DNA from 4 places in the Sodalis sp. RH14 genome. Region 4 is predicted to be linked to each of the others. Evidence: predicted binding sites of a transcription regulator. Region 4 holds the regulator's gene; each other region holds the start of a gene.

Region 1 (3,120 bases), 660 kb from region 4:
CTCCGCTACGCTAATATCACGCCGGATCAACAGGTCATAGTGCCCGATAATGTGCAATTGCTCGGTATTGGCCGTGGAAATCTGCAAATTTGCCTGGGGAAAGCGCGTATAAAAATCATCGAGGCGGGGCAGCAGCCATTTCAGGCACAGTGTGGTCGGCACGCTGACATTAAAGACATTATTACGTCCACCGTTGCCGTAGCGCAGGGCGATGTCGGACAGGTTATCAAACGCGCTCCCCAGCTCCCGGGCCAGCGTCAGGGCGTAAGGCGTCGGCACGCGTCGCTGGCCTTCCCGGCTGAATAAATTAACGCCGAACCATTTTTCAACCACCTGCATATGGCGGCTGACCGCCCCATGGGTAATACATAATTCTTTGGCGGCGGCGGTATAGCTGCCGGCATGGCATGCAACCAAAAATGCCCGTAATGCCGCCAGGGGTGGGAGTGAATGCATAACCAGTCCTTTTTTATCACTATTGCGTGATATTTTATCACGAGCCATTCCATTTCTGATCGCTATCATCATGGTTACTACCCCCTGAAAAAGGACGTGCCGGCGTGATGTATCTGATCATTGTCATTATTGGAATAGCGGCCGGCATCATCAGCGGCATGGTGGGCACAGGCGCTTCCATCATGCTGTTGCCGGCGCTGGCGTATACCTTTGGTCCCAAGGCCGCGGTTCCCATCATGGCCATCGCCGCCATTATGGGTAATGTTTCGCGTGTGCTTATGTGGCGCAGGGACATCAATATCAGGGCCTTTCTGTGGTATTCCCTGCCGGGTATCCCCGCCGCCGTCCTGGGCGCCAATACGCTGTGGCTGATGCCTGCGCCCCTCTCCAACTTCTGCATCGGCCTGTTTTTCTTCCTGCTGATCCCGGCGCGCCACTGGGCCAATGCCCGGGCAATAACGCTCAACCCCATGCAACTGGCGCTGGCGGGCGCACTGGTCGGTTACCTCACCGGGGTGGTTTTCTCCACGGGCCCGCTGACCATCCCCCTTTTTGCCGGGTATGGGCTGACAAAAGGCGCGCTGCTGTCGACGGAAGCGGCCGCCTCCTTTGCTATCTACCTTGCCAAGGCATCGGCGTTCGGGGCCATCGGCGCCCTGCCGCGGTCCGTCGTTATCAGTGGCCTGATGGTAGGCGGTACGCTGGTTGCCGGCATGTACATCGGTAAAATATTCTTGGTGAAAATGGCTGAAAAAACCTTTAACCGCCTGATTGACGCCATGATGCTGGTGGCGGGCGCCTCAATGATTTGGGACGCGCTTAATTGATAAATGATTCCCTGCGGAATATAACGCGCTATAAAATCCATAAAAATAAAAAATAGAACCCAATGGCCAAGCATACATAAAGCCAGCACCGGCAACCGACAATGCCTGGACAGGCGGCGGCGGTAACTATCGCCTGTTTATCAGAGGCGTACTCTCGCGATCCGTAATAATGAGGGATAGCAAATACCTAATAACATAATTAGCATCTATTTAGCGGCCAATTTACCATACCGGGTTATTCACATTATTTCTTGTTCATTTTGAACGGAGGTTGCTTTTTATTAAGTCAATCACGTTATGCGTTACATCATTTTCGTTACATCATTTTTAAGTGACATCCATCACAGTTTTGCACATCCATAGCCGTTTAACTGCACCTCAACGACATTACCGTTGAGGAAATAAAAATGAACGTTGATACCCAGTCTTGCGTGGTTACCGGAAAAAAAGCCGTTGCCGTGGTGGCGCAAAACGTAGAATATTCCGGCCAGGGGACCTTGGTTAAAATATCCCGCGGCGGGATTTGCGGATCCGATCTGCATTATTACCAGGAGGGTGCGGTCGGAAATTTCAAAGTGCGCCAGCCCATGATTCTGGGGCACGAAGTTATCGGCCATGTGGTAAAAAGCGATGCCCCGGGGTTATCCGTTAACCAGAGCGTGGCCATTAACCCCAGCAAGCCCTGTAAACAGTGTAAATATTGCCTGTCCGGTGAGGAAAATCAATGTATTAATATGCGCTTTTTCGGCAGCGCCATGTATTTCCCGCATGTGGATGGCGGATTCACGCAATTTAAAGTCGTGGATACGGAACAATGCATCCCCTTTGACAATGCCCTCGATGAACGCGTCATGGCTTTTGCCGAACCGCTGGCGGTGGCCATTCACGCCGTGAATCAGGCCGGGGACGTTAAGGGTAAAACCGTTTTTGTCTCCGGCGTCGGGCCTATCGGCAGCTTGCTGGTGGCGGCCGCCAAGGCCTCGGGCGCGCGGGAAATCATCTGCGCCGACCTGAGCCAGCGTTGCCTGGATATCGCCGCCCAAATGGGCGCCACCAAAACCCTGCATGCGGCGGCCGGTGATTTCTCCGCGTATGCCGATCAAAAAGGCTACTTCGATATCGCGTTCGAAGCCTCGGGCCATCCCCAGTCCATTACGCGCTGCCTGGAATTAACCCGGGCCAGGGGTACCTTAGTCCAGGTCGGCATGGGCGGCGTGACGCCGGAGTTCCCCATGATGATGGTCATAGCCAAGGAAATCAGGCTGGTGGGGAGTTTTCGTTTCACCACCGAATTTAATACCGCCGTGGCCTGGCTGGGCAACGGCACCATCGACCCGCTGCCGTTGTTATCCGGTGAATATCCGCAGGCCGAACTTGAACAGGCGTTGATCTTCGCGGCGGACAAATCGTTAGCGTCAAAAGTACAGTTGGTTTTTTGAAAATAGGGATCCAAAATGAACGATATTTTTTCATTAAAAAATAAAAAAGCGCTGATTACCGGCTCCGCCCAAGGCATTGGTTTTTTATTGGCCAACGGACTGGCGCAATCGGGTGCGGAAATCATCATCAATGATATTACCGCCGCCCGCGCGGAAAAAGCGGCGCAGCAGTTACGGGACCAAGGGTATACCGCTTATTCTGTCGCATTTGATGTGACGAAAAGCCAGGCCGTTAATAGCGCTATTGAGCAAATTGAGTCCGATATCGGCCCTATTGATATTTTGATTAACAATGCCGGCATCCAGCGACGCCATCCGTTTACCGAATTTCCTGAGAAAGACTGGAACGATATTATCGCGGTAAATCAAACGGCGGTATTTTTGGTTTCACAAGCGGT
Region 2 (3,120 bases), 470 kb from region 4:
CCCATACTCCGCCACCAGGAAGGCCCCCCGGCAAAAATCCATAAACCAAACTTCGCCGATGGCGATAATACCCCCGGCAAGGGAAACCCAGGTTTCGCCTGTCGTTCATATGAATGTTTAAAACAAGAACTACATAAAAAATATTATGATATAAGCGTTTTGCTGCCGCATGAAAAACACCTTTATCTGCCGATTTTGCTCGACGGCGATAGCGGGACGATAGAACTGCTCAAAAATACCAACCTTATCGATGATAGTGATAACCCTGCTTTAAACTTTCACGCGGCATCCGGCAGGCTGTCCATCACCACTGTCACAGATAAAGATGATAATGAATTTAACGATATCCCGTTAAAACTGATGGACCAAATAAATATGCATTACCCTATATTAGGTAATAATTTCTATGCATCTTATTATTGTGAGCCAAATAAAAAGAAAAAAATGTATAAACTGATATTCCCTAAGAAAAATTTTACGGGGGAAAATTTTTATCTGACGTTGGAATGCGCAAATACGGTATTTAATGCCGCATCGATCAATAAAAAATTTTATATTTCATTGGTTATAATGCATTTAAGTAACTATCTAAAGCACGCCGGCTTGCCTGAGCTTAATCATGATGTTATTGACAAATTATTGCAGGGATATCCGTCATTGGCCAATAGCGGCAAGGGGATTTTGCAATGCTTAGCGGCCTATTACTGAAGGCTCCTTGCCCTACCCTCGCCCACCAATGCGCCATGGCGCGTTTTTATCATGTAAAAGCAGGCCGGATGATGTCCGGCGCCGGCACGTTTTCATCCAGGCGACGATCGCCAGGCTTGGGGGAAGCGCTAATCATGGGCAGTCCGCATCACTGACGGGGCTATTCGCGCTTAAGCCGGTTACTGTTGACCAGCCACAGCGTTACCACCAGGATTAATATGGCGGCCGAATAATACAGCGTATCCTGCGGATCTTTATGATCGACGATAATCAGGCGGATAATCGCCGTGATGCCGATATAGACAAAGTAGCGCAGCGGAAAGTGATACCCGGACTGGAAATACTTCACAATCAGGGCGATAAACTCAAAATACAGAAAATAAATGACGATGCCTTCAATCATCTGGTAGTAAGACGCCAGTTCGCCGTTTACCAGCAACACCCTGGCCAGAAGAACGGTTTCCTTACCCATAAAAACGATCAGGATCGCCGCCAGGAACAGCAGGCCGATATTCAGGATCATTTGCAGCACGGTCGCTATACGCATACCGGTAATCATACCCATACCTCGTCGTGATAGTTTCCTTACGGAAAGACCGGTAAGCATAGCATGATTTTTGTGATGAACATCACATTAAACCAGCGCATCCGGGTACTTGCCTTCAGGCGGGTAAAGGAAGAGCAAGGGCTTTGGCGGCGCGGCGAAACGCGGTATGCGGCGTAGGGAGGGGAAACCCACTGCGTGGTAAAGCGGTGGCGCAAACCCCGCCCTGATAGACGGGGTGCGGATCAGGTCGTGCTGCCGATTCAGTTTTTTAACTGGTAGGTCAGCGTAATGTCAGCCTTTAGGACCTTGGACACCGGGCAGTTTTCTTTTGCCTGCTGGATAATGGCGTCAAATTCCTGTTTATCGATCCCTGGCACTACCACGCTGCTGTCCAGGGCGATTTTAGTGATGCCGTAGCCGCCGCCCACCTTATCAAGGGAAACATCGGCTTTGGTATCAATACTCTGCGCAGTGTATCCCTTCTCGCCCAGCATCAAGGATAGCGCCATGGAAAAACAGGCCGAGTGGGCGGCGCCGATAAGCTCTTCGGGATTGGTGCCGGGTTTACCTTCAAAGCGGGTATTGAAGCCATAGGGTTGCTGGCTTAAGGCGCCGCTTTCCGTGGAGATGGTGCCCTTACCCTGCTTGATATCGCCTTCCCAATGTGCCTGTCCGTGTTTATGAATAGTCATCTGCATCCTCCTGTTTGTTACCCATAGGCTTTTAGTATAGCTACTCTTGCCGGAGGTGGGGAAATCCCAGGCCAATGCGGCCGGGTAAGCGACGTGACAGTCATCCGGTTTATTTTTTCGCTCTTTTGTGAAAGCGGCTATTCTATTTCCGCCATGCGGCAGGCGAAAATATATGTTCTGCTTCTTTATTAACAAAATAGCGGTAATTATTTCCCAACGTTCATTTGCAATCGGTAAGCCGAGGCATTACCCGTCAAGATTGAGTCATCATCATCTATTGGACAGTTGCACTATTTTTTTCAGGCATCCGCATATCAGCACGGGCAAAAGACAAAATTTGGGCTTAACGCCATCACGCAAAGCACAGGGTGGCATGAGCGAATCCCCATAATTCCCACAACAACCGCCCTACCGCCGCCGCACCACTCTGCATCGATATTTTTACTGTCCATTCTCTCATTCCGCGGAAAATAACCTAAAGAAGCGGAAAAATTTGCCGATAGCTAGGCAGGACATTTATCTCAGGTATTACACAGTTTGATTTGTGACATTTATATGGGAAACAGAAATGACAAGTTTAATAAGTAAAATAAATAGCATTAAAGTGTCACATAAACTTTTTTTAGGCTTCGGTATTGTCTTATTGCTGGTCGTGATTGCATCAGGCCTCAGCGTCCAACGGTTCAAGGAAATTCGCGATATTTATGAAAAGACCAATCTGGTATATAATATAAATATTGATGTTTTCCAGGTTAAAGTCAACCGCGTTAAATACCTTTACTCGTCCGACGACGCGGTGCGTAAAGTCATGGCCGGCTTTATCGATGACGCCGCCGCGCTCACCCACCAAGCCCAGGCACTGTCATGGGATAAAGAATCGATGGCAAGCCTGGATAGCATTGCCCGCTATCTGGGAGATTTTAATAAATCTCTGGAAAACATGAGTGTTTTTTCCAAAAAAATGGTCGCTATCCGCGCCCAACTGGACGAACTCCATAACCAGGACGCCATAGGCCCCTTTAAAACCGCCTTGCTAAACCAGACGTTTGGCACCGATATGGATAATCAACTCAATGATTTTGTATTGGCCTATATTTTAATTAAAGACAATTCCTTTAATTTGCAATTAAAAGGCACCGATGAGGCATTAGCCTTGCTGCAAAAGAATTATGC
Region 3 (3,120 bases), 2.0 Mb from region 4:
CCTCGCTGGACTGGCATCCACGCCAGCACGGCAGTTTTGCGGTCAACGCCGGAGCCCGGGTGGGCGATACCGGCATGCTGGACGGTCTCAGCCAGGTATGGTGGCCGGTGCACTGCGTACAGGATACCCCCGGGGCGCAGTTGCACCCGCAGTTGCACCAGCAATGGATTGACAAGAAGATCCTCAAGGGCCGCCAGCCCGAGATAGACAGCTACAGCGCGTTTTTTGATAACGGCCATCGCCAGCAGACCGAACTGGATGACTGGCTGCGCGCCCTGGATATCACCCATCTGACGGTGATGGGGCTGGCGACCGACTATTGCGTAAAGTTCACCGTGCTTGACGCGCTGTCGCTGGGCTATCGCACCGACGTGCTCACCGAAGGATGCCGCGGCGTCAACCTGGACGCCGGCGACAGCCAAAGGGCGCTGGAGGAAATGCGCCGCCACGGCGCCAGGCTGGTGACCCTGGATGAGATGATGCGCGGCGTCTGAGCGCGAAGCGGCGCCGGCGAAGGATAGGCGTTTCCCGGCATGGTGACGCGGCCGCGCCTGCCGGGATGGCCGCGCTATTCGGGCTTGATACGCGCCACCGGTCGCCCGGTCAGCTCCTCAAGCAGCTCGCGCTTGCTTTTCATCACGATTTGCCCGTCGGTGCCGATGCTCATATGCTCCGGCTGATGATTATGACGCGCCTGCCACAGCATCACCATTTGCAGGCAGTTATCCTTTTGTTCGGCGGTCAGGGGAACGCCGTCGGGCCATTTGCCCAGTTCCACCGCCGTTTTCAGGCGCTGGTAGATGTCAGGCGTCAGGTTAGCCAGTAGCGCATCAACGTCCACGATTTATTCCTTATCATAAGAATAATTAGCTGAATCGATAAAGCTTGCCTCCGCCGGCAGCGATACGCGCGGGTGTGTTACATGCGAATCAGCCGTCGATTTCTTCGCCATTTTCCTGGTCCTTAAAACGCAGCGAAGCGGAGTTAACGCAAAAACGGGCGCCGCCGGGCTGCGGCCCGTCCGGGAATACGTGCCCGAGATGGGCATCGCAATTGCCGCAGCGGATCTCCACGCGATGCATACCATGGGAGTTGTCGTCCAGATAACGGATGGCGGACTCGTTAACCGGCTCGTAAAAACTCGGCCAGCCGCAGCCGGAGTCATATTTGGTTGCAGAAAAAAACAGCGGCGCGTTGCAGCACAGGCAGTGGTACTGGCCGGTGCGCTTATTTTCCAGCAACTTACCGCTATAAGGCGGCTCGGTGCCCCGCTCCTGCGTGACGTGGCGCTGCATATCGGTCAGATGGTCGGGGACGATGCGATCGGGATCATTTTTAGCCATACGTGCGATTCTCAGGCGGTGAATGAATGATAAGGGTTTTGAACCGGCTTATTATAACAAATAATTAACAACACCGGGATGATTTTTAGCTTAAACTAGAGGGCGAGAAACGACGTGAGCGGTAAGTGTGATGCATGTCACATTTAGCTGCCAGGTGCAGTTTAAATGGCGGGCTACGGCCCCCATCTTATTCGTAGCTGTGCGGGCGGCGGAACGGACAATTTACGTTCAAATGGTGTGATTACGTTTGATTTGCAGCAATAATTGACACGATTCCGCTTGACGCTGCGCGAGGTTTTTGTAAGTTTACAAGTAACCTTTTATTCACTAATAATTAGCTGGTGGAATATATGACTATCAAAGTAGGTATCAACGGTTTTGGCCGTATCGGCCGTATTGTTTTCCGTGCTGCGCAGGAACGTGACGATGTCGAAATCGTCGCCATCAATGACCTGTTAGACGCCGACTATATGGCTTACATGCTGAAGTATGATTCAACTCACGGTCGTTTCGACGGTACCGTGGAAGTGAAAGACGGCCATCTGGTTGTAAACGGCAAAACCATCCGTGTTACCGCTGAGAGAGATCCGGCTAACCTGAAATGGGGTGACGTTGGCGTTGACGTGGTTGCAGAAGCCACCGGCATCTTCCTGACCGACGAAACCGCCCGCAAGCACATCACCGCCGGCGCCAAGAAAGTGGTCCTGACGGGCCCTTCCAAGGACAATACCCCGATGTTCGTCATGGGCGTGAACCATAAATCCTATGATGGCCAGGATATCGTGTCCAACGCTTCCTGTACCACCAACTGCCTGGCGCCGCTGGCCAAAGTCCTTAACGATAAATTCGGTATCGTTGAAGCGCTGATGACCACCGTACACGCCACCACCGCAACGCAGAAAACCGTCGACGGCCCGTCCCATAAAGACTGGCGCGGCGGCCGCGGCGCGTCCCAGAACATCATTCCGTCCTCAACCGGCGCCGCCAAGGCCGTGGGTAAAGTTATCCCCGAGCTGAACGGTAAACTGACCGGCATGTCCTTCCGTGTTCCGACCCCGAACGTTTCCGTTGTCGATTTAACCGCGCGCATTGAAAAAAGCGCAACGTATGAAGAAATCTGCGCAGCGATGAAAGCAGCGTCCGAAGGCGAACTGAAAGGCGTAATGGGCTACACCGATGAAGACGTGGTTTCCACCGATTTCAACGGCGAAAAACTGACGTCGGTATTTGACGCCAAAGCCGGCATCGCGCTGAACAAGAATTTTGTAAAATTGGTAGCCTGGTACGATAACGAAACGGGTTATTCCAATAAAGTACTGGATCTGATTTCCCATATCGCCAAGTAATCATTGTCGATAAAGAACGGCTTATGGGGCGACAGCAATGTCGCCCTTTTTATTTGATTCCAATGCTTAACTTCACAAGGCTCATGTATGCATAACTCTGTTTTTGCGTTACCCGTCAAAGAGCAGCTCTCATCCTCCATCAGCTTGCGTCAGATGGATGAACTGCCGGTTATCGTCATCGATCATCCGCGCGTCAAGGCGGCGGTTACCCTGCAGGGCGCCCATCTGGTGGCCTGGCAGCCCGCAGGCGAAGAACCGGTGCTGTGGTTAAGCGACGGCAGCGAATTCAAGGATGGCGTGGCCATTCGCGGCGGCGTGCCCGTCTGCTGGCCCTGGTTCGGCAAGGTAGCCAGTCCCAACCATGGTTTTGCGCGTATCCTGCCCTGGCATCTCGACGTCCATCAGGAAAACGATCAGCAGGTCACCCTGTC
Region 4 (3,120 bases):
CGAACCCTTTCGCCGCCAAGGCGATTCCCTCACTTGACGAAAGTTTTGTCGTTATTCATTTCCGTAGCCTGGCGCATATCGACCTGCCTTATCTGCTGGCGATGCTGCAAGGCTCCTTTATTTCCAATATTAATACGCTGGTGGTGCCCGGGGGCAAGATGGGGCTGGCGATGGAGCTGATTATGGGGCCGCTGGTACAGCAGTTGCTGGAAGGAAAGGAAATTAAGTAAACTCGAGGCCTCGGGCGGGAACACCACGCCCGATTCGACCCCATCGGCATGCTTTCCCTTGAACACGCCAGGATTCGCTGCGGTGTTGGCGGGCCTAGCATACCGTGGGGCGCTCGGTCGGGCGGGAACACCACGCCCGATTCGACCCCATCGGCATGCTCTCCCTTGAACACGCCAGGATTCGCTGCGGTGTTGGCGGGCCTAGCATACCGTGGGGCGCTCGGTCGGGCGGGAACACCACGCCCGATTCGACCCCATCGGCATGCTCTCCCTTGAACACGCCGGGTTTGAGTGCGGTGTTGGCGGGCATACCGTGCCATGGGGCGCTCGGTCGGGCAGAGAAACCATGCCCGATTCGACCCCATTGGCGCGCTCTCCCTTGAACACGCCGGGTTTGAGTGCGGTGTTGGCGGGCCGGTTAGGCGGCGGGGGCGTGGTGTTCGTCGCGCACTTCAAAGCTGTGGGTCATATTGACCGACGCGCCGAGCATCAGTGAGACCGAGCAGTATTTTTCCGCCGATAGCGTCACCGCCCGCTCCACCGCCTTGTCGGTCAGCCCGGCGCCGGTGACGATAAAATGCAGGTTGATATGGGTAAACAGGCGCGGCGCCTCGTCGCGGCGCTCGGAGGTGAGTTTGACCTCGCAGTCCCGGACGTCCTGCCGCGCTTTGTGTAAAATCGATACCACATCAATGGCGCTGCAGCCGCCGACCGACATCAATACCATTTCCATTGGGCTGGGCGCTTTTTCGCCCGCGTTCCCATCCATCAAAACCTGGTGGCCCGAGGCGGATTCGCCCATGAAAGACAACCCTTCTACCCATTTGACCCGTGCCTGCATTATGATACTCCTGATGAAAAGCTTTCCAGCAGACTACATTTTTGTTGGAAAACTGGCAATGTTACTGAACATACTTCATGCTGAAGCAAGACAACAGAAGACACTGCTTCAAACCTATGCTAAAAACAAGGCTGGATCGGCCTCATGATAATGAAAGGGCAAGAGATCGATCGGAACATCACATTACCAGACCCTAATAAGTTCCCTTACGTCGCTCCGTTTAAACGCGGAGTCAGAGTGAATAATACAAGCGCCGTAACAGGGAATACGATGTCCCGAACCTGGGATAGCGATGACAAAAGAGGATAACAGCGAATGGTTCTCGGCAAACCGCAAACAGACCCGACTCTCGAATGGTTCCTGTCTCATTGCCATATTCATAAGTATCCATCGAAGAGTACACTTATACATCAGGGTGAAAAGGCTGAAACGCTTTACTACATCGTTAAGGGCGCCGTGGCGGTGCTGATTAAGGATGAAGAAGGCAAAGAGATGATTCTCTCCTATCTTAACCAGGGAGATTTCATCGGTGAGCTCGGCCTATTCGAGGAAGGTCAGGAACGCAGTGCCTGGGTACGGGCGAAAACCGCCTGTGAAGTCGCCGAGATTTCGTATAAAAAATTCCGGCAGCTGATTCAGGTGAATCCGGATATCCTGATGCGCCTGTCGGCGCAAATGGCCAGTCGTTTACAGGTAACGTCGGAAAAAGTCGGCAACCTGGCATTCCTGGACGTTACCGGACGCATAGCGCAAACCCTGTTGAACCTGGCGAAACAACCCGACGCCATGACCCACCCCGACGGCATGCAGATAAAAATCACCCGTCAGGAAATCGGCCAGATTGTCGGCTGTTCCCGCGAGACGGTAGGACGTATTCTTAAAATGCTCGAAGATCAAAATCTTATATCCGCGCACGGTAAAACCATTGTTGTTTACGGCACGCGCTGATAGCCCCGTTATACAGGCGTGGTGCTTCGTACCACGCTTTTTTTGCTGACAGTATGTGGCGCCGGTTAATCTACCACCCTGAAGTAAACTATGCCCTGCGGCAAACCATCGTGCTATGCCTGCCGGTGGCCGCCGGCCTGTTATTCGGCAGCTTGCAAAACGGCCTGCTGTTTTCGTTGGTCCCTGCCTGCTGCAATATCGCCGGCCTCGATACCCTGCATAAACGGTTTTTCAAGCGACTGGCCGTCGGCGGCGTGCTGTTCGCGCTGAGCAGCGTGCTGATCCAGGTGCTGTTGGCCGTGCCGGTGCCGTTGCCCTTGGTGATGCTCGGCCTGGCGCTGCTGTTCGGCGTTACCGGTGAAATCAGCCCGCTGCACGGCCGTTTATTGCCCGCCGCGCTTATCGCCGCCATCTTTACCCTGGGGCTGGCCGGCAATGTGCCGCCCGCCGTGCCGCCGCTGCTGTATATTGCCGGCACCGCCTGGTACGGGCTGTTCAACGCCCTGTGGTTCCGGTTGTGGAAGGAGCAGCCGATGCGGGAATCGCTTAGCCTGCTGTATCGGGAGCTGGCGGATTATATCGAGGCGAAATATACCCTGCTGACACAGCATACCGATCCGGAAACCGCCCTGCCGCCGCTGTTTGCCCGCCAGCAGGCGGTGATTGATCTGATTGCCCAGGTATACCAGCAGCTTTATATGCTGTCGGCCAATGATCAGCTGCAGTACAAACGCCTGCTGCGTTCTTTCCAGGTGGCGCTGGATTTGCAGGAGCATATCGCCGTCAGCCTGCACCAGCCGGACGAAGTACAAAAACTGGTGGCGCAAAGCCACGCCGAGGCGGTTATCCGCTATAACGCCCGGCTGATTGCCGCGCGGTTGCGGGTACTGGCGGATGATATTCTCTATCACCGGCAGCCGGGGCGTTTTAACATGGCCACCGCGCTGTCGGCCCTGGAAAAAATTGCCGACCGGCATCCGGATAATCCGGTCGGACAGTTTTGTTATTACCATTTCAGCCGTATCGCCCGGCTGCTGCGTACCCAGCGCCCGCTTTACCGCCGCGACCTGATGGCCGACAACCAGCAGCGGCTGTCGTTTT

The links. Region 4 encodes CRP, which controls carbon source genes, mostly activating them, when cyclic AMP is high. Its sites were predicted from a motif close to ATGTGANNNNNNTCACAT; they were not measured.
Region 1: idnD (L-idonate 5-dehydrogenase) is a predicted target of CRP. The motif match lies at 1,613-1,630, and genes of this name have one in related genera.
Region 2: psiE (phosphate-starvation-inducible protein PsiE) is a predicted target of CRP. The motif match lies at 1,326-1,343, and genes of this name have one in related genera.
Region 3: msrB (peptide-methionine (R)-S-oxide reductase MsrB) is a predicted target of CRP. The motif match lies at 1,469-1,486, and genes of this name have one in related genera.

What each region holds. Positions count from the first base shown of each region.
Region 1 covers NZ_CP178739.1:5,877,523-5,880,642, reverse strand. Annotated here, with positions in the region: gene ACL2XQ_RS26720 (LysR substrate-binding domain-containing protein) at 1-456, opposite strand, end outside; gene ACL2XQ_RS26715 (sulfite exporter TauE/SafE family protein) at 564-1,283, shown strand; gene idnD (L-idonate 5-dehydrogenase) at 1,691-2,722, shown strand; gene idnO (gluconate 5-dehydrogenase) at 2,738-3,120, shown strand, end outside.
Region 2 covers NZ_CP178739.1:4,744,248-4,747,367, forward strand. Annotated here, with positions in the region: gene ACL2XQ_RS21600 (hypothetical protein) at 1-708, shown strand, start outside; gene psiE (phosphate-starvation-inducible protein PsiE) at 869-1,267, opposite strand; gene ACL2XQ_RS21610 (OsmC family protein) at 1,516-1,947, opposite strand; gene ACL2XQ_RS21615 (methyl-accepting chemotaxis protein) at 2,516-3,120, shown strand, end outside.
Region 3 covers NZ_CP178739.1:3,222,335-3,225,454, forward strand. Annotated here, with positions in the region: gene pncA (bifunctional nicotinamidase/pyrazinamidase) at 1-494, shown strand, start outside; gene ACL2XQ_RS14660 (YeaC family protein) at 569-841, opposite strand; gene msrB (peptide-methionine (R)-S-oxide reductase MsrB) at 930-1,343, opposite strand; gene gapA (glyceraldehyde-3-phosphate dehydrogenase) at 1,694-2,689, shown strand; gene ACL2XQ_RS14675 (D-hexose-6-phosphate mutarotase) at 2,777-3,120, shown strand, end outside.
Region 4 covers NZ_CP178739.1:5,217,739-5,220,858, forward strand. Annotated here, with positions in the region: gene ACL2XQ_RS23885 (phosphoribulokinase) at 1-230, shown strand, start outside; gene ACL2XQ_RS23890 (OsmC family protein) at 649-1,071, opposite strand; gene ACL2XQ_RS23895 (hypothetical protein) at 1,031-1,219, shown strand; gene crp (cAMP-activated global transcriptional regulator CRP) at 1,387-2,019, shown strand; gene ACL2XQ_RS23905 (YccS/YhfK family putative transporter) at 2,073-3,120, shown strand, end outside.